One region of the Arthrobacter sp. 01T419 genome, then DNA from elsewhere that is predicted to be linked to it. Evidence: riboswitches for the same ligand, from Rfam matches in the RefSeq annotation. Region 1 holds a riboswitch; the other holds the start of a gene.
What was found. A riboswitch is a leader RNA that binds a small molecule or an ion and turns the genes downstream of it on or off. The one in region 1 is predicted to bind cyclic di-AMP.
Positions count from the first base shown of each region.

Region 2: linked by a shared signal. The riboswitch ahead of AC1DLO_RS12015 (NlpC/P60 family protein) and the one ahead of AC1DLO_RS16340 (hypothetical protein) in region 1 are both predicted to bind cyclic di-AMP.

Region 1 is NZ_JBFTQF010000012.1:1,293-17,562, forward strand. Features, by position in the region: gene ald (alanine dehydrogenase) at 1-832, opposite strand, end outside; gene AC1DLO_RS16330 (cation:dicarboxylate symporter family transporter) at 1,188-2,531, shown strand; gene AC1DLO_RS16335 (PucR family transcriptional regulator) at 2,593-3,807, shown strand; gene AC1DLO_RS16340 (hypothetical protein) at 3,969-5,075, opposite strand; cyclic di-AMP (ydaO/yuaA leader) riboswitch at 5,078-5,228, opposite strand; gene AC1DLO_RS16345 (helix-turn-helix domain-containing protein) at 5,570-5,974, opposite strand; gene AC1DLO_RS16350 (TetR/AcrR family transcriptional regulator) at 6,035-6,784, shown strand; gene AC1DLO_RS16355 (acyl-CoA dehydrogenase family protein) at 7,065-8,252, shown strand; gene AC1DLO_RS16360 (HPr family phosphocarrier protein) at 8,624-8,902, opposite strand; gene ptsP (phosphoenolpyruvate--protein phosphotransferase) at 8,944-10,632, opposite strand; gene AC1DLO_RS16370 (TetR/AcrR family transcriptional regulator) at 10,750-11,472, shown strand; gene AC1DLO_RS16375 (PTS mannitol transporter subunit IICBA) at 11,539-13,518, shown strand; gene AC1DLO_RS16380 (mannitol-1-phosphate 5-dehydrogenase) at 13,518-14,666, shown strand; gene AC1DLO_RS16385 (amidohydrolase) at 14,812-16,270, opposite strand, start outside.
Region 2 is NZ_JBFTQF010000006.1:146,871-150,863, forward strand. Features, by position in the region: gene AC1DLO_RS12010 (M23 family metallopeptidase) at 1-805, shown strand, start outside; cyclic di-AMP (ydaO/yuaA leader) riboswitch at 952-1,119, shown strand; gene AC1DLO_RS12015 (NlpC/P60 family protein) at 1,125-1,883, shown strand; gene AC1DLO_RS12020 (HNH endonuclease) at 2,217-2,717, shown strand; gene mobA (molybdenum cofactor guanylyltransferase) at 2,755-3,372, shown strand; gene AC1DLO_RS12030 (DUF6457 domain-containing protein) at 3,404-3,691, shown strand; gene AC1DLO_RS12035 (molybdopterin molybdotransferase MoeA) at 3,688-3,993, shown strand, end outside.

The DNA.
Region 1 (16,270 bases):
GGGTGTCCTCGAAGCAGCCGCCCTGGTCCACGGCGATGTCCACGAGCACGGAGCCGGGCTTCATGCGGGAGACCAGCTCGTTGGTGACCAGCTTGGGAGCCTTGGCGCCCGGGATCAGCACGGAACCGATCACGAGGTCTGCGTCGACCACTGACTTCTCGATCTCGTAGGCATTGGAGGCGACGGTCTTCAGGCGGCCCTGGTAGAGGGCGTCCAGTTCGCGCAAGCGGTTGATGTTGATGTCCATGATGGTGACATCGGCACCCAGGCCCAAGGCCATCGCGGCGGCGTTGGTTCCGGCGACACCGGCGCCAAGGACAACGACCTTGGCCGGGCGAACACCCGGGACGCCGCCCAGCAGCACGCCCTTACCACCGGCCGGAGCCATAAGGGAGGAAGCGCCGACGACGACCGACAGGCGGCCAGCGACCTCGGACATGGGTGCCAACAGGGGCAGCGTGCGGCCTTCCTGGACGGTTTCGTAGGCGATGGCCGTGACGCCGGAGTTGATGAGTTCCTGAGTCAGTTCAGGCTCAGCGGCCAGATGCAGGTAGGTGAAGAGGATCAGGCCCTTGCGGAAGCGGTGGTATTCGGCCTTGATGGGTTCCTTGACCTTCATGACCATGTCAGCGCGTGCCCAGACGTCGTCGGCTTCGGCCACGATCTCAGCACCAGCTACCGCGTATTCCTCGTCCGTGATACCGGAGCCGACGCCGGCGCCGCGCTCCACCAGGACTGTGTGTCCGTGGGTGCGGAACTCGTGAACCCCCGCGGCAGTGATGGCAACGCGGAATTCGTTGTTCTTGATCTCTTTGGGGACACCGATAATCATTGTGGGCTCCATGTTCGAAAGGCTTCAACGGCCTTTTTCTCTGCGGGGGACTGTGATTCCAGAATAAATCCGCTGTGAGCCAGGCGACACGAAAGGCGATGGCCGCCGTCGTGAACTTCCTTGTATTTCCGGGGTTTTTACCCCCCACAACTCGACATTTGTCGACTCTGAGAGCGTCAGGTGTCGCCTGATGTTCGCCGGGCGATCCGGGATCCGGCATGAGTGCTTGCCCGCCAGTTGAAACGCATGTTTCATGAATGATTCTTCTAGTGACATTTGTGTCACCTCGTTGAAACGTCGTTTTCCTATCGTGGACGAGCAACCACGCACCTCCGTCCAACGATTGGCCAGCACCGTGAAGACACAGACCTCTTCGACTGTTGTTCCTGCGCCCAGGAAGCCCCTGTACAAATCCCTGTTCGTCCAGATCTTCGCCGCCGTGATTGCAGGTGTGCTGATCGGCCACTTCTGGCCCAGTATCGGTTCCGGACTGCGTCCTCTTGGCGACGGCTTCATCCAGCTCATCAAGATGATCATCGCGCCACTGATCTTCCTGGTCATCGTCACCGGAATCGCAGCGGTGGGGGATGTCAAAGCCGTGGGCCGTGTCGGAGTCAAGGCACTCATCTACTTCACGGGGGCCACACTGTTCGCCCTGGCATTCGGCCTGATGGTGGGCAATCTCGTCCAGCCTGGGGCAGGGCTCAACATCGATCCGAATTCGCTGAGCCAGGACGCCCTGAACGCCAAGACCGGCACCGCGCCGCCCAAGGACGTGGGCCAGTTCCTGCTCGGCGTCATCCCCACCAGCGTCGTGGGCGCCTTCGCGAACAACAACCTGCTGCAGGTCTTGTGCTTCTCCGTCTTCTTCGGTTCGGCCGTTGTTGTGATCGGCAAGGAACGGTGCGGGCCTGTGCTCACGTTTATGGAGACCGTCCTGGACGTGTTCTTCAAGATTATGGCCTGGGTCATGCGGGTGGCACCCATCGGCGCGTTCGGGGCCATGGCGTTCATCATTGGCCAGTACGGACTGGATTCTTTGGGCACATACGCAGTACTCATCGCGGCGTGTTACGGCGCCGCCGTCGTCTTCATCGCTTTGCTCTTCCTCGTGGCGTGGGGCATCGCCCGGGTGCCGCTCTGGCAGTTTTTGAAGTACACCCGTGAAGAGTTCCTGCTGGCCCTTGGTACGGCGTCCACAGAATCCGTCATGCCGCGCATCATGGCCAAGCTCTCCAACGCAGGTTGCTCACGCAGCACCACCGGCCTGGTTATTCCGACCGGCTACTCCTTCAACCTCGACGGTGCCGCAATCTATCTGTCGATCTCCCTGCTTTTTCTCGCCCAGGCTTTCGGGCACCATCTCGATCTCGGACAGCAGCTCGTGGCGCTGGGGATCCTCATGCTCACATCCAAGGGCATGGCAGGGGTTCCCGGGTCAGCCTTCCTCGCTTTGTCGGCCACTGCCGGTGCATTGGGGATCTTCCCGGTTGCGGGCGTCGCGCTTCTCCTTGGCGCGGACCGGCTGATGGACTCCATGCGGGTGGTGGTGAACCTGCTCGGTAACTGCGTGGCCACCTTTGTTGTGGCGAAATGGGAAGGCGAGTTCGATCGGGACGCCATGCTTCGTGCCTTCCTGGGAGAAGGCGCCCTCCCCGAAAAGGCCGACGAGGCTCCCGTGCCGGTCCGCGTCGGATAGATGCCACGCTAGATAAACAAGTCCAGCCACTCGTGGGCAGCGGGCAAAGTAGTCTTGCTCCATGCAACAGGACGTGGAGAAGATCGTCGAGGACGTCGCACTCAAATTGGGCCGCGGACTCTCCCTGGAAGATCTCGACGGTGTCCTGCTCGCCTACAGCTCCAACCAGTCCCACGCCGACCGCGTCCGCGTGAATTTCCTCCTCAGCAAGAAAGTCCCGGTGGACGTCAGTGCCTGGCAGCTCTCGCACGGCATCGCCACCGCGGTGCGTCCCGTCGTCGTGCCCGCCAATGAGGAACTCGGTATGGTGGGGCGCGTCTGCGTCCCGCTGCTGGTGCGCGGGTTCCGCGTGGGGTACCTCTGGGTCCAGCAGGACCTTGACGAACAGACCGCGACGGCGATCCTCGCCCAGTTGCCAGGAGTGCGGGACGAGCTGGACCTCCTCGCGGGGTTGCTGCTCGATTCCAATACGGCCGAATCGGAGTTCCGGCGCCGCCGCGAGCAGGAATTCCTGGCTGCATGCCAGGGCGAATCCAACGCGGTGGCGGCCGTGGCCGGATGGAAGGAGGTCCAGGGCCGGGGCCCGTGGCAGCTGGTGACCGTGCTCGACGCCGAGGACAGCGGCGGCGTCTCCGATCCCATCGCAGCCACGCTGACGCACCGTTCCGCCGCGCTGCAGGCCACTATCGGCGTCGATTCGGTCCTTTTCAGCGCTGGCACCGAGACGCATTCGGTCCTGCTGTTCCGCGAAACCGGCGGACGGGCAGAACATGCCCAGGTCTTGGTCCACTATCAGCTGGAGCTCGCCAAGCGGGCCGGCCGGAAGGTGGACCGGGTCATCCTGGGCATCAGTGAGCCGTTTTCGGTCATCCGCCAACTGGGGCGGGCGTACCGGCAGTCGAAGCTCGCGGCCCAGGCTGCCGCCGTCGATCCTCCGCTCGGTGAGCTCGTGGACAGCCGTTCGGCAGGGATCTACCAGTTGTTCGAACGGCTGCAGGCACCCGGCGGTTGGGACGATTCGGGCTCGTCCTATTTCCAGGCGATCGAGGACGCCGACCGCAACGGCGAGCTCCTGCCCGTCCTCGAACTGCTCTACGACAGCGACGGCTCAGTCCAGGACGTGGCCGCGAAGCTGCATTTGCACCGCAGCAGCATCTACAACCGCCTGGCCAGGGTCCGGCAACTCATCGGTGCGGATCCGTTGAATGGTGCTATCCGGCTCGAACTCCACGCAACGCTCAAGGCGCGCCGCTGGGCGGGCCGTCCTCGGATTTGAGGCTGCGCTGTTACTGGAGGCCGCACTCGTTTACCGCTTGAACGGCCTTAGCTGAAGGCTGCAGCGCCAGCGGTCGGGGCGGCGCTCATTCATCTGCGTCCGGGTGCTCTGGCAGCACCGCCCGTGCCACTCGACGGATGATGTTCGATGCTGTCCCATCCTCACTGCAGGATCCCGCTTGCAGCGTCCAAAATCGCTCCCAAGTCGAAGCCCGGCTGAGCTGGCTGCGACGAAGCCGTCGGTGCGCTGCTGGGCTTTACCGGCGGTTTCGGCTTCGATTGCCCAGGTGGCGTGTGGGAGGGCGGATCGGTGGGAGTGGGCGTCGGCGAGGACGGGTCAGTAGGCGTCGGCGTCGGTGTTGGAGTGACCGTGACCGGGGGAGCCGGGCTGGGAACCGGAGCAGGCTGCGCCGGGCCCTGCGTCGGAACGGCCGGCACAGGAGCAAGGCTTGGGGGCAGCGCTGATGGGATGACGGAGGGGACCTGAACGGAGACCGATGGTGCTCCAGCACTCGACGGCGCGACGGCGGCGGGCGCTTGCGGCCCTTGCGCCGGGTCGGTCGCGGTTTGACCGGCCTTGGCAGCCGTGGCGGTTGCCGACGGTGAAGCTGTTGCGTCGGGGGAGACGCTGCCCGCGGTGGAAGGGTCCTGAGGCTGGACGGAGCTTTGGCTGTCTGCGTCCTGGGCTTGGGATTCCTGGCCGAAGAAGGGCAACTCAAGGGCCTGGCCCAGGGAACCCGCCGTCAACAAGATGCCGAGGGCTCCGGCCACCACGGCCATCCGGTTGCTCATCGTCCGGATGGTCGCAGCCTTCTTCAGGACGGCATGAGGTTCCCGGCTGAACGACGAACCGGCGAAGGACATCTGACCGAAGCCGGCACGAGGAACCGCGCGCTGGGCGGTCGTGGCTGCCTTCCGAGTTTCGGCGGCCTGGGTCTTCTGGTTCGGTGCAGCCTCGGGGGCTGCGGGTTCGGCGGGGGCTGGTTCCGCCGGCGTTGTTGCCACCGTCGGGATGGCTGCGGTGGCGGGTTCCGGGGCGGAGCTGGCTTGTGCGGCCCGCTCCCGCTCGGCCGCGCGGGCGGCCGCTCGCGTGGTGGGTGCCGCCGTCGTCGGGGTTTTCGCGGTGGTGGGTGCCGCCGTCGAACTCAAAGGTTCTGGAGCCTGCGCAGGGATGAACGTTGCGCTGTCTTGGGCCCGACGGCGTCCGGTTGGTTTGGTGCGCTCGCCCGCCACTTGGGCACGGCGAGGCTGATCCATGGTTGGGGACATGGTGATTGCCTCTCAACGCCTTCGAGGTTAGCTGTCGGGTTCGGACGAGGCCGTCCGGCCGCACGTGGCGGCTTCACCCCGAGGGCCTGTGGAGAAATAGGCCCGGAGACTCTGGGTCCCCCGTCTCTGCCGCGGGTCTAGCGGAATCCGGGTTGCGGCAGAGCTCGGCGTCAACCCGGAAGCGGCCCAGTTGGGGAATGGGTCGCCCCTCGACGGTACATCAGCCGGCCAGCAAAGTCACATTTAGATAACGAGGGAGCCTGGAGCGGGCCCGGCGTGTGTCAGGGCACCCGGTCGGTACTGCACGCCAGAACGAACTATGTTCCTGCCCATAGTTCGTTCTGGCGTGCAGTTGAGGCCCCATGGCCCCCGAACCGTTCAGGGCCGGACCGGTATTCATTGAAGGCAGGGAAGTCGAAACAGGAGCCTGGCGCGGAACCATCACCGGCGGCGAAGTCGAAAGCTGACGCGGCGTTGCTTCCCGATCCGCACCTTTAGCTGACGGCGTCATCTCCGGCGGCCGTTGCCGCTTGCTTGCGCTTCTGCGTCTCCAGCCACGCCATGATGTCTGCGAGCCGGATCCGGCGGTGCGTGCCACGGTATTCGACAGGTATTTCGCCACGATCGGTCATGTTGCGAAGGTAGGTGTGCGAGATCCCCGCGAGTTCGGCAGCCCGCGACGTCGTGAGCATTTCCTCCACGCTGCTGACGGTCACCGCTTCGCCGCGGCTTAGCCGGCCGAGGAGATCGACGACGGCGTCCCTCGCCTGATCCGGCAGCCGGTGGACCGTGCCGTCGACGAAAACGGTAATGTCGTTGCTGTCCTGGAGTGAGGCTGCAAGGTTCCGGGCGTCGTCTGCGGGCAGGCCAGGCGTCATGCGGGGAGCTATCAATGCCATGGCAGAAGCCTAGCTGCGCTCGAGGCTGCGCGGTTACGCCGCCGTGTTAGATTCACGCCTATGGTCAACTACCCCGCCAATCCGGATCCGAGCCCCGCTGTGGCGGCCGCAATCGAACTGCTGGTGCGGCAAGGCTACGACGCAACCTCCGTGGACGATCTCGCCGACGCCGCGGGCGTCAGCCGCAGCACGTTCTTCCGCAAGTTCGGTTCCAAAGAGGACGTCGTTTTCGCTGATCACGACCGGATTCTGGCGCGCGTCCAAGAGTTGCTTTTGCGCACGACGGCGGCTCCGTTGCGTTCTGTCGTGGAAGCGGCGCTCTTGGTCTTTGACCACCATGTAGGCCACCGGGAAACCTCGCTGGCCCGCTACGAGCTCCTGCGCCAGGTGCCCGCCCTTCGTGATCGTGAATTGGTCATGACGCATCGCTATCAGCGGGCTTTTCGAAGTTATCTGCAAGCGGCCTTGCCCGAAGGCGAGAACCGGGAACTCACTGCCGTGGCGTTTGCTGCGTCCGTCATCGCGGTGCACAATAGCGCCCTGCGCCAATGGCTGCGGGCGGCCGCCGGTGGCGAGCAGGCAGAGGATGAGGCGCCGGAAACTGAGGCCCAAGAGCTGGCCGGCCGACTCGCGCGGGAGCTGGGTGTTCTGGCTGACACTTTCGCCGGGGGACCGGCCCGGGTTCCGGCCGACGAGGCGGGCGGGCAGGCTCATCTGGAGAGTGACCGTCCCGCCGTCGTGGTTGCCGTCCTGGATCCTGCGGCCGGTACAGAGCAGATCCTTCAAGCGGTTCGCGACGCCCTGGCCTAGCTCGGGTTTCCTCGGACCGGGCGTAGATTCTGCTGGATCATTCGGGTTCCCCATCAAAACAGCCGCGTGTTTTCGCGGCCTGCCCGTGGATGGGTCGGGATGATCCAGCAAAAACTCTCGATGGTACTGAGTTCCTTGACATGAAACTCAGTGTCAGCGCATGCTGGGAGTCGCAGAATGCAACCCAGAGCGAGGATTCACCCATGACGACGACGTCCGACGACACGTCCGCAGAGCTGAATGCCGTTTTCCGGACGGCACCGTTTTCCCAGATGGCACCATGGAACCCGAGTACGTCCTGAACGAATCGCTGGACCCGGACCCGGCCTCCGTTTTGAAGGACATCAGCGGCGAAGACCGCGCCTACTGGGACCGAGCGCGGACCTTCGTCCAGGACGAAGTGCTCCCGATCATCGCGGGATACTGGGAGCGCGCGGAGTATCCGCTGCACCTGGTGAAGCGCTTGGGTGAACTTGACCTGCTGCGCGACGGAATCAACATCGACGGGTTCCCGGCCATGAGTAAAACCGCCGCCGGGCTGGTCACCATGGAACTGAGCCGCGGGGACGGCTCCATCGGCACGGTGGTTGCGGTCCAGGGTGGTTTGGCGCTGCGGTCCGTTGCCGAATGCGGTTCCCCGGAGCAGCAGGCCCGCTGGCTTCCGGCGCTTTCCCGGGCCGAGGAATACGGCGCCTTCGCCTTGACCGAGCCGGCCCATGGCTCCGATTCGGTGGGACTCGAGACGACCGCGACGGCCGTCGAGGGCGGATATGTCCTCAATGGCGAAAAGAAGTGGATCGGCAACGGCTCGATCGGCGGCCTGACTGTGGTCTGGGCCCGAGGTGACGACGGGCAGGTGCATGGGTACCTTGTCCCGCAAGATTCTCCTGGCTACTTCGCCACAACTATCGAGGGCAAGCTGTCGCTCCGTGCGATCTGGCAGGCACACATCCGCTTGGAGAACGTCTTCGTGCCGGTGGAAAACGTGCTCCCGGGGGCCCGGAGTTTCAAGGACACAGCGCGCGTCCTTTTGGCGACCCGGCTGGGAGTGGCGTGGTCCGCCGTCGGGCATGCAACGGCCTGCTATGAAACCGCTGTACAGTACGCAGCCCAGCGCCGGCAGTTCGGTCGCCCGCTAGCCGCTTCCCAGATTGTGCAGGAGCGTCTTGCGCGCATGCACTCGGAGCTCGCCACCATGCAGCTCATGGTCATGCAGATGACCAAGCTGGACGAAGAAGGCGTGCTGACCCCCGCGCAGGCGGCGCTCGCGAAGTTCACCTGCACCCGTACCGCCCGCAGCATCGCTTCGAACGCGCGCGACCTGCTGGGTGGCAACGGAATCTTGTTGGCCAACCGCGTGGCACGGCACTTCGCCGATATCGAAGGCATCCACACGTATGAGGGCACGGAAACTGTCCAGGCGTTGATTATTGGACGCTCCATTACGGGCATGTCCGCCTTCGCGTGAGGGCGCGCCGTCCCGCCCGCCCCTGCCGCGCCCCCTGAGACGCCCGCCTCCGCCCTGAGACGCTCGCTCACCTATGCGGCCGAAATCCCGGACGCTCGCTCTGATGTGAGCCCAATCGGCGGAACGCTCCTGCAGATCTGAACTGCAAGCGCCGGCCATTTCGCCCGTCACTCCACCACGGCGACCGCGAATCCTCCCCACGCAGATCAAATAGCCGAGTAGTGAGACCGGGAGCAGCACAATACTGAGCACGTAGAACGCGACGGCGGCATTCGGCTTGCGCATTTCGGGTCCCTTCCGGCGAGCGGTGCGTATTTCTGCAGGAGGGTTGGGTTGGAAGCGGCTATATGTGAGCGAGGGTCCGGTGGTGCCTACTCCGCGTCGAGGTCTGTTTCCAGCAGGGTCACCAGGGAATCCAGTGCGGCGTCGGCGCCGTCGCCCTCTGCCCGAAGCACGACGACGTCGCCCTTTGCGGCGCCGAGCGTCATGAGCGAAAGGATGCTGGCGGCGTCGAGCGCGTCCTCGGCAGGCTCGCCGCGCATGGCGATGGTCACTTCAACCGGAGATTCTCCCGCGGCTTCGGCGAAGAGAGCCGCCGGGCGGGCGTGCAGTCCGGAGCGGCTGGCGATGGTGGCGGTGCGTTCGGGCATGGGTACTCCTTGTGTTCAGGTTGGGGTTGGTGCGGCCGGGCTTAGAGCCCGAGTTCCTCGAGGATCGGCAGTTTGGCACGGACCCAGGCCTTGGCGTCCAGGGCATCGGGAGCGCTGAGCGCCAAGCGGGCCAGCTCCTGAGCCTGTTCCAACGTGACCGTTTTGAGCACGGTTCCAACGGCGGCCAGTGACCGTGCCGTCATGGACAGCGTGGACACGCCCAGGCCAACGAGTACGACGGCGAGGGCCGGGTCCGCGGCTGCCTCACCGCACACGCCAACGGGTTTGTTGTTGCCTTCCTCCGCAGAGCCAGCGACGGTCAGCTGCACGAGGCGCAGAACGGCAGGCTGCCAGGGGGTGTTGAGCTCGGCGAGGGGGCCAAGTTGCCGGTCGGCGGCCATGGCGTATTGCGTGAGGTCGTTGGTGCCGAGGGACGCGAAGCCCACGTGTCGCAGGACCGACGCCGAGGTCAGTGCCGCGGACGGTACCTCGACCATCACTCCAGGAGTCTTGATCCCCGCGGCATCGCACATCGACGCGAAATGGGCAGCCTCGGCCGCAGTCGAGATCATGGGCGCCATGACCCACACGTCGGCTTCTGATTCGCCGGCCGCGATGGCGATGGCCTCGAGCTGGCGTTCCAAAACCCCGGGCGTGGTGAAATCGGTGCGGTAGCCGCGCACGCCGAGGGCCGGATTGGGCTCGGTTGCGTCCGTGAGGAAGGGCAGGGGCTTGTCCGCGCCGGCGTCGAGGGTCCTGAGCACCACTTTCTTGCCTGGGAAAGCGTCGAACACGCCCCTGTACGCGGCAGCTTGTTCCACCACGGTCGGTTCGGTGTCGCGTTCCAAGAAGCAGAATTCGGTGCGGAAAAGGCCCACGCCCTGCGCGCCCAGAGCGGCAGCCGCGGCAGCGTCCTTGGCGCCGCCCACATTGGCGAGAAGAGGCACCAGGTGGCCGTCCGCCGTCGTACCGTTTCCGTCGAAGACAGCCAGTGTGGCGGCATTTTCGACCCACGCGAGGGCGGCGGCGCGCTGCTCTTCGGAGGGTTCGAGGGAAAGGGAACCGGCCGCGCCGTCCACGAAGACTTCGGCGCCGTCCGGGATTTCGTCCACTCCGCGGGCCGCGACGACGGCGGGCAGGCCGAGCGAGCGGGCGATGATCGCGGTGTGGGACTGCGGTCCGCCGCCCGAGGTGACCAGCGCGGTCACGATGGCGGGGTCCAGCGTTGCGGTGTCGGCGGGGGCGAGGTCTTCGGCCACCAGGATGAAGGGAGTATCCGACGCCGGGATCCCGGGGGCGGGGACGCCGCGGAGTTCGGCGACGATCCGGGCGCGGACATCCAGGACGTCGGTGGCGCGTTCGGCCATGTACCCGCCCAAGTTGTGGAGCATTTCCGATACCGAGGCGCCGGCTTCCCAGATGGCGCGTTCGGCGGAGCTGCCGTTGTTGTTGATGAGCTTGGTGGCCGACTTCAGGAGCATGGTGTCCTTGGCCATCAGTGCTGTGGCTTCGAGCACGGCCTTACCGTCTCCGCTGGCCTTGTCAGCGCGTGCTTTGAGCTCGTCGTGGACCGATTGGGCCGCGGTCTTGAGGCCGGCGATCGCTTCTTCCGCCGTGGTGGAAACGGCTAGCTGCTCGCCCGACGGCGGTTCGCTGACTGGTTTGGGCATCTGACGGATAGTGCCAATGACGCGGCCCGGGCTGACGCCTACTCCTTGGAAATTCTGCACTGAAATCCTCTGTTCCTGCTCTCGGATCGGACCCACCGGCTGCGGCGCCTCGGGGTCCGAAAAAATCTCCTGTGACTCACTTCATATAGCGTTGCTATAGGTGCTAGGGTAGCGGCTATGAGTTTCGATGACCAGCTTCCGCCCAAAACTCGGCTGCTCCGTGCAGCTGCCGAGTTGCTGGCGAATTCGGACGGGTCACCGGTCTCAACGCGCCAAATCACCAAACTCGCAGGCGTCACGGCGCCCACGCTGTACCACCACTTCGGCGACAAGGAGGGGTTGTTCGACGCCGTCGTTGCAGCCGGCTTCGAGGAGTACGTGGCGGGAGAGCGGGACTTCGCACCCTCTGGGGAACCCCTGGAGGACGTCCGGCGGATGTGGGACAACCACGTCCAGTTCGGGCTTACCCAACCGCACCTTTACCTGGTGATGTTCGGCAACATCCGTCCGGAAAGCAGGCCGGCCATCGTGGCTGATGCCGAGTCGCTTCTGGAGGAAATGCTGAGCAAGGCGGCCATTGCCGGCCAGATCAACGTACCCCCGCGCGAGGCAGCGAGGAGCATCCTGGCAGCCAACGTTGGTGTCACGCTCATGCTCATTGCAGAGCCATTGGAAGACCGGAACCTCGAGCTCTCCACCATGACCCGGGATTCCATGATTTTCGCCGTGTCCACGGAAACTGCCCGTGGCGCCGCAGCAGACGACTCCGGCAAGTCGTCCGTTGTTGTTGCGGCAATCGCGCTGAATGCGGCACTCCAAGCCTCGCATTCAGACCAGCTATCCAGTTCGGAGCTGAAGCTTTTCCTTGAATGGCTTCACCGAATCTCAAGCAGCTCCTAAAGCTGTCCTCCTTCGATAGATATCGACTGATCCCGCACTGATGCGGGACTCACGTTAGGAATTCACATGGCAACAGAGACCGTTGCGAAGCCGCGCACCAGCCTGCGCGTTGGTGTCCAAAAGTTCGGAACATTCCTTTCCGGCATGATCATGCCCAATATCGGCGCCTTTATCGCCTGGGGCATCATTACGGCATTGTTCATCAAGACCGGCTGGCTACCCGTCCCCGAACTCGGTGGCTTCGGCAACAACGCCGCCGGCACGCCAAACGTTGGCCTCGTCGGGCCCATGATTACCTACCTCCTGCCGCTCCTGATTGCCTACACCGGCGGCAAAATGGTGTACGACGTCCGGGGCGGAGTCGTGGGTGCCATCGGCACCATGGGCGTGATTGTTGGTGCCGGTATTCCGATGTTTATCGGTGCCATGATCATGGGCCCGCTCGGTGGCTGGACGATGAAGAAGATCGACGCCATCTGGGACGGCAAGATCCGTCCGGGCTTCGAGATGTTGGTGAACAACTTCTCCGCGGGTATTTGGGGCGCCTTGCTCGCCATGCTCGGGTTCTTCGGTATTTCTCCGCTGGTCCAGGCCTTCAGCACGGCCGCGGGCAATTTCGTCCAGTTCCTGGTGCACAACGGACTCCTTCCGCTCACCAGCATCTTCATCGAACCCGCCAAGGTTCTTTTCCTCAACAACGCAATCAACCACGGCGTGCTAACCCCGCTGGGCATCCAGCAGTCACTGGACCAGGGCAAGTCGATCCTGTTCCTGCTTGAAGCCAACCCCGGTCCGGGAGCCGGAATTCTTCTCGCCTACATGTTCTTTGGACGCGGGGCAGCGAAGGCCTCGGCGCCGGGCGCTTTCATCATCCAGTTCCTCGGCGGGATCCACGAGATCTACTTCCCGTATGTCCTGATGCGCCCGCTGCTCATCCTCGGAGCCATCGCCGGGGGCATGACAGGCATTGCGACGCTCGCAATCACCAACTCAGGCCTCGTCGCTCCGGCGGCTCCGGGATCCATCTTCGCAGTCATTGCCCAGACCTCCCGTGACAGCTACGTGGGCGTCATCTTGTCGGTCATCTTGGCAGCGACGGTGTCGTTCCTCGTCTCCGCGTTGATTCTCCGCACCACGCATCACAGCGACGAGGTTGATCTTGGCGCAGCCACGTCCAAGATGGAAGAACTCAAGGGCAAGAAGAGTTCCGTTTCCTCCGCGCTCCTCGGTGCTGGTGGCGGTACCGCGCTCCTGACCCGTCCCATCCAGAACATCGTGTTCGCCTGCGACGCCGGCATGGGCTCCAGCGCCATGGGCGCCTCGGTGTTGCGGAACAAGATCAAGGCCGCGGGCTTCCCGGGGGTCAAAGTCACCAACGCTGCCATTGCCAACCTCACCGACACCTACGACGTCGTCATCACCCACCAGGACCTCGCCGAACGCGCCCAGCCGCTCACGACCGGGGCTGTACACGTCTCCGTGGACAACTTCATGAACAGTCCGCGGTATGACGAGATCGTGGAACTTGTGAAAAGCAGCAACGCTGAGCCCGGCGCTGAGGGCTCGACGGCGGTTGCCGAGCCTGCCGCTCAAGCGGCCACCGCCGTCGGGGGCAAGGATGTCCTGCTCGCCGAAAGCGTGATCCTCAACGGCACCGCGACGGACCGCGACTCGGCCATTGACGAGGCGGGCAAGCTCCTGCTGGATCGCGGCTCCGTGGACATGGGCTACATTCACGCAATGCATGAGCGCGAGGAATCCGTGTCCACTTACATGGGCAGCTTCCTGGCAATCCCTCACGGCACCAACGCTGCCAAGGACCACATCCTGCACTCCGGTGTGTCGATTGTCCGCTACCCCGAGGGCATCGACTGGGGTGGCAAGCAGGTCAAGTTCGTCGTCGGCGTCGCCGGCATCAACAACGAACACCTCCACATCCTGTCCTCCATCGCCAAGATCTTCACGGACAAGGCGCAAGTGGCCCAGCTTGAGCAAGCCACGTCGGTGGACGAAGTGCTGGATCTGTTCGGAAAGGTCAACGCATAGTGAAGGCAGTCCATTTTGGGGCAGGGAACATCGGACGGGGATTCGTCGGCTTGCTGCTGCACGAGGCTGGATATGAGGTGGTCTTCGCCGATGTCGCGGACGCCCTGATCAGCCAGCTCGCCTCCGCGTCCTCCTATGAGGTCCACGAGGTCGGCGAAAATGCGGCGGTCAAGACCGTGTCCGGTTTCCGGGCCCTGAATTCGGGCTCCGAAGAGGCTGCCGTCGTCGCGGAAATCGCGACGGCGGACCTCGTCACCACAGCGGTGGGGCCGCACATCCTCAAGTTCGTGGCGCCGGTGATCGCGCGCGGCTTGGCCGGCCGATCGCCGTCGTTGGCTCCACTGCAGGTCATGGCCTGCGAGAACGCCATCAACGCCACGGACTTGCTGCATTCCGAAGTGCAGGCCGCTTGGGACGGTGCCGCGGGTGATCTTTCCTCCACGGCGGTGTTTGCCAACACGGCCGTGGACAGGATCGTCCCCAACCAGGCGCCCGGCCAAGGTTTGGATGTCACAGTGGAAACCTTCTACGAGTGGGTGATCGACCGCACCCCGTTCGCTGGGGCGGCCCCGGTGATCCCGGGAGCCACCTTCGTCGACGAGTTGGGCCCGTACATCGAGCGCAAGCTATTCACGGTCAACACGGGACACGCCTCGGCAGCGTACTTCGGCTATGGCGCCGGACTGGAGAAGATCTCCGATGCCATGGCCGATGCCTCCATTGCTGCCCGGGTGCGAGCTGTGTTGGAGGAGACCAAGCAGCTTCTCGTGGCCAAGCATGACTTTGTCGAGGCTGAGCAGGAAGCCTACGTGCAGAAGATCCTCTCCCGCTTCACCAACCCGTACCTGCCGGACACCGTGAACCGGGTAGGCCGTGCTCCGCTGCGCAAATTGGGCAGGCACGAACGGTTCATCGGCCCGGCCGCGGAACTAGCCGAGCGCGGAGTCACTCCCGTTGCCTTGCTCGACGCCATGTCAGCCGCCCTGCGTTTCGACGACGGAGCAGACGACGAAGCCGTGGAACTCGCCCGCATGCTCGCCGAAATGGACGCCGCCGAGGCGGTCGAGCGCATTACCGAGCTGCCGCCGTCGCACCCGTTGTTCCCGCAGGTGCAAAAACTGATCGAAGACCGCAAAGCCGAGGCCTGACCCGCGGCTGAAGGGCTCTCCGGCGCCCCGGCTCCTGCTCCCGGGCGACCCTCCTGCAGATCTAGGGCATTTTTCCCGAACGCTCGCTCACCTTTGGGGTCTTTCGGGCTTATAGGTGAGCGAGCGTTGCCGGGTGGGCGCTGGGTCAGGCGCGTTGGAAGACCCGCTTGCCGGCGAACCACGTTTGAAGGGTCTGGATCTTGCCGAGGGCCGAATGCTCCACCTCGAAGGGGTTCTGGTCGAGCAGGATGAAGTCTGCGGCCTTGCCCGGTTCCAAGGAGCCAAGCTGATCCGACAGTCCGAGCATTCTCGCGGGCGCCGTCGTGTAGCAGGCCAGCGCTTCTTCGAGGGTGATGGCTTGTTCGGGCCAGAGGGTTCCAGGAAATTGTCCCGTGGGGTCGGCACGGGTGATGAGCCCTTGGATGGCCTCCCAGACATTGGGGGAGACACTGACAGGCCAGTCCGAGCCGCCACCGATGGTCGCGCCGCTGTCCAGGAGGTCCCGGTTGGGCTGCATCTTCGTGGCCCGTTCCAGTGGGAGCACCGTTTTGATGGCCTCATAAATGACGCCAGGGAACCAGAGCGACGGCGAAATGTCCGCGCTGACGTCCAGTGCTGCGAAGCGGGGGAGATCGTCTTCGTGGACGAACTGGCCGTGGGCTATCTGGTATTTCGCCTCGTGGAACCCCTCGTCCCGGATGGTTTGGACGGCGTCGAGCACCATGCGGACCGAAGCGTCGCCCGTGCAGTGGATCTTGGCCGAGATCCCCGTCTTCGCGGTCCGCCGGAGCCATCCCACCAGATCTTCCGCAGGCATGGTGGTGTGGCCGGCGAAATCATGGGCGTGGTGCTCGTCCGGCAAGTAGGGCTCCAGGAAAGCTGCAGTGCGGGACGGCGGCACACCGTCGAGGAAGATCTTGATGAAGTCGGGACGATGGTGGGCGGTCCGGAATTCCTCACCCCTGGACACCAGTTCCTCGCCCAACGGGGTTGTACCGAAGATGAAGTCGTTGACCTGCATGGAACTGACCACCCAGGCCGCCAGGGCATCGGATTGGTCAAGGTGCCGCAGCGCTTCCATTATTTGAAGCGAGGTTGCTGCGTCCTGGAAGGTTGTGACGCCGTAGGAGTGGAGGATCTCGATGCCCCGGGCGCACGCACGTGCCATCTGTTCCAGGCTGTATCCCTGCGATGCTGCCACGACCCGTTCAACCAGCACGCCGCCTGCCTCGATCAGCACACCGGTGGGGAGCCCGGTAGCGGGGTCGCGGAGGATTTCGCCGCCTTCGGGATCGCTAGTGCCCGCATCGATCCCGGCCAATGCCATGGCGGCGGAATTGACCCAGCGGTTGTGTTTGCTGTCGTCCTTGAGGAGCACGGGCCGCCCTCCGCTGGCTTCGTCGAGCCGGGCGAGCGTGTCCAAGCGGGAGAGTTCCTCGAACAGGCCGCTGCCCCAACTGCCTCCAATGACCCAGGCGCCGGGCTCGAGGCTCGCGCTCCAGCGGGCAACCGTCTCCAGAATGGTGTCCACGTCATCGGTTGGAAGGAAGTTGCACTCGAACAGATCAGCGGCGCCCGCCAGGGAATGGTGATTGTGGACGTCG
Region 2 (3,993 bases), on a different contig from region 1:
CAGGGGCCGCAGACGCGCGTCCGGTCCTACTGCTGAGCTGCGGACCACGCAAGTCGTTGCGCACGACCGGCCCCGCGATCCGCATCGCGAAGTGCGCCGCCGCAAAGGCCCCTTGCGGCAAATGGCCGATTTCGCCGCCGCGAGCGGTGCGGGACAGAAGGCTGGTGTCGCCCTCGCCGCCACGGGCCTCATCCTGACGGTTGCGATGCCTGGTACGGGCGCATTGACGGCCACTGCGGAATCGAATCAGGCTTCGGCCGCTTTGACGGGGACGCAGCCCGAGATTCCGGCTGCGGCCAGTGCCACGATCGATTTCAGCCGCGCTGCGGTATCCACCACGGCGGATCCTGATAGCAAGCTCAAGCAGCTCTTGAGCGCGCAGTCCGTCGGCAGCATCAAGACGTCGTCCTCCAAAGGGACCCTCGGGGCTCCGTTGGACACTCTGACTACGGCCTCGCCGTTCGGTTACCGCGTGAACCCCATTACGGGAGGCCTGGGGGAGTTCCACCGCGGCCAGGACTTCGTGGCCCAATGTGGCACCCAGGTGCATGCGGCTGCCGCCGGCAAGGTTACTTTCGCGGGCTGGCACCCATATGGCGGTGGAAACCGCATTGTGGTGGACCACGGCAACGGCCTGGAAACCACGTATAACCACTTGTCCTCGTTCAACGTCCAGGTGGGCCAAACGGTCAACCGTGGCGACGTCATCGCATTGAGCGGCACAACTGGCGCCTCGACCGGCTGCCACCTCCATTTTGAAGTCATGGTCAACGGCGATGTCGTTGATCCCTTGGGCTGGCTGTAAGCCAATCCGATGGCCGTCTCTCGCATGCTTGTCACGCTCCGTGACCTGAATGTGACATTCAGCCAAAACTCATGTACCGTCTAACTCGCATCAACTTTTAGAGAGTTGATGCACTCGGGTGGATTGCCTAGCTCTGCCACTGCCCGAGGTTCCGTTCGCAAAACATCGTCTGGCAGAGGCGGGGGACCCACTTTTGGTCATCTTCACCGATGGCCTTGGGGTTAAGTCGCACTTGTTTCCCACGGGAAGCATTGCGGCCGGATGACTCCCATCCGAATCCGACAGCTTACCTCGCGGGCATAGGGAGAGGCCTTTTAACGTGTCTTCACGCTCTACTCTTGCGCGCCACCGCGCCGCGGTCACCAAGACCAACTCGCTTGCCGTCATCGCTAAGACCGTCGGCAGCAATGCCGGTGGCGTGGGCCGTCAGGCAGCAGTTATCGCTGCTGCGTCCGGACTGGTCCTCACTAGCGGTATCGCAGCCAACGCTGCCGAAACCAACGTTCCCCGCGAGTCCACTGCGACCTCCACCCTGGAAGTCCAGTCCATCGCCCAAGCCAGCATTGCGGCCGATTCCTCGGTCGCCATCAAGTACGAGCGCCCGGTGGTTTCCACTGAAGCTGCTCCGGTTGTCGAAGCTCCGGTTGCCGTCCAGGAAGCTGTCGCCGCTCCCAAGGCCGGAACCGCTGCGGGCACCGCAACGCTTTCTGTTTCCGCAGCTGTATCCCCCGCCACGAAGGTTGCCAGCGGCAAGGGCGCGGCAATTGCTGCCGCAGCTTACGCACAGCTCGGCGTTGCCCAGGACTGCACCGCCCTGGCTTCGAACTCCCTGGCTGCCGTTGGCATCAACTTCCACGGCTGGCCGGCAGACTACCTCTCCCTTGGCCGCACGGTCAGCGCTGCTGAAGCGCAGCCGGGTGACTTGGTTTACTACCAGAACGGTGGCATGGGCATGGCTCACATCGCCGTTTACGTCGGGAATGGCATGGCGGTCCACGGCGGCTGGAACGGTGGCACCACTGCCCTGTACAGCGTCAACATCGGCTCCGGCCCGGTCTTCATCCGCGTTGGTGGCTAATAGCTTCGTCTGAATAGTCTTACTGGAACATCCCCGCTGGTCAGCCCGCGGGGATGTTCTGTTTTAACCAGCATGTGCTACCTCACGTCGCCCTACATCACGTCCCCAGGGGTCTGCCGGGGCGAGTCCGGGCGTGCTGTCCTTGGGCGTTTGGAGGTTCCCGCCACATGTCCGGCACATGAACTTTGCCCGACACAGCGCCTGAACCCACCCACGGATTCGTTGATCTGGCCTCTCCGTGTTTACTCTTGTGGTGTCGATCCACAGCCCGTACATGCAGAGGGCAGCCGGCCCTCGCGCCCCTGACGGGTGCGGCCGTGAAGAGGTACGTGCATGCGCACACTCGTTCTGAATGCTGGATATGAACCGCTGGCGGTAGTCACCTTCCGCCGGGCGCTGGTCCTTGTGCTCACCGGAAAAGCGAGCGTAGTGGCCGAAGGCGACGAGCCTGTCGTCGGGCCACAGGAGATTCTCGGACGTCCCTCCGTGATTCTGCTCAATCGCTACATCCGGCCGAGGTACAACACGATCACGGCGGTTACACGTCGCGGCGTCTTGCGCCGCGACGGTCACCGTTGCGCCTACTGCGGGAAAGCAGCCCACACTATTGACCACGTCCACCCCAAATCCAGGGGCGGCGCGGATTCCTGGGAAAACCTGGTGGCGGCGTGCCTACGCTGCAACAACGCCAAGAGTGACCACACACCGGCCGAGATGGGCTGGAAACTGAGGTTCACTCCGGCGGCGCCCACCGGGACTATCTGGCAGATCAAGGAGCTTGAGAAACCTGCGCCCGCATGGGATCCCTTCCTCTTGCCCGAATCGGCGGCCTGAACCGGAACTGAGACTGCTTCCCGGGTAATCTGGGCTGGTGGACTTTGATGCGGTGATCTTGGCGGGTGGCAAGTCCTCCCGCCTCGGTGGCGTGCCAAAAGCCCAGTTGACGTACGACGGCGCTACGCTCCTTGATCGCGCCCTCGCGGCCGCGTACGGGGCCGGGTGTGTCGTCGTCGTCGGGCCGGATCCCGGCGGTTTACCGGAAGGCACATTGACCGCCCGCGAGGACCCGCCGTTCGCCGGACCGGCAGCAGCGATCGAAGCCGGACTCGCCGCGCTAGAGGCGCAAGACCGCCAGAGCCCGTCCACGAAGCACGCGCCCTGGATCCTCGTCATGGCGTGCGATATGCCCCTCGCCGGCGCGGCTGTTCCGGTTCTCCTCCGGGAACTTGCCGGTCGCCAGAACGCGGAAGGAGCCATGGCCGTGTCCGCCGATGGGCGGAAACAGCCGCTGCTCGGAATCTACCGGCTCTCCGCTTTGCAACGGGAAGTGCTGGCCGCGGCAAAACAGGGTGGCCTGGCCAACGCCGCGGTGTTCCGCCTGCTTGCTAGGCTTGATCTGCTGGCCGTACCTGTTCCTGCTGGCTCCACCGATGATGTGGATACCTGGGACGATGCCGCGGCGCTTGGAGTGGACGGCGACCTGCCGTGACAAAAGCTGTACCGGACTGTGGAGGCGGATCGTGAAGACCCAGGAAGAAACGCTTGAGGAGTGGTGCAGGAGCCTGATGCAAGCATTTGAGCTTGAAGGCGTCGAAATCGACATCAATGAGATCCTGTCCTTGGCCGGCGTCGCGGCGCATTCAGTCGTTCGCCCGGCCGCTCCTTTGACCACCTTCATTGCCGGCTTCGCTGCCGGACTTGCAGCGGGTTCGGGCCAAGCGAGCGAAACCGCGTCGATGGATGCGGCGATGGGCCTGGCACGCACACTCGCCAAGGACTATACGAACCCGGGAACCGACGCCGGATGACCGATGCCCCCAAACAGGGCGCCGAGAACCAGGGCGGAGAGGAACTGGGCGCCGAGAACCAGCACCCTCCCTCCGTGACCGAACCGGGCCCGAACGTTGAGCATGTCCCGCACGCTGACCACTTGTGGGCGGAAGCCCGGCAGCTTGCCTTCGACTGTGCCACGCCCATTCCCGCCGCACCCGTTGCCCTGAAAGACGCGGTCGGCAGGACGCTGGCCGAAGATGTCCACGCCCTGCAGGACCTGCCGCACTACGCGTCTTCGGCGATGGATGGCTGGGCTGTCAATGGCGGCGGCCCTTGG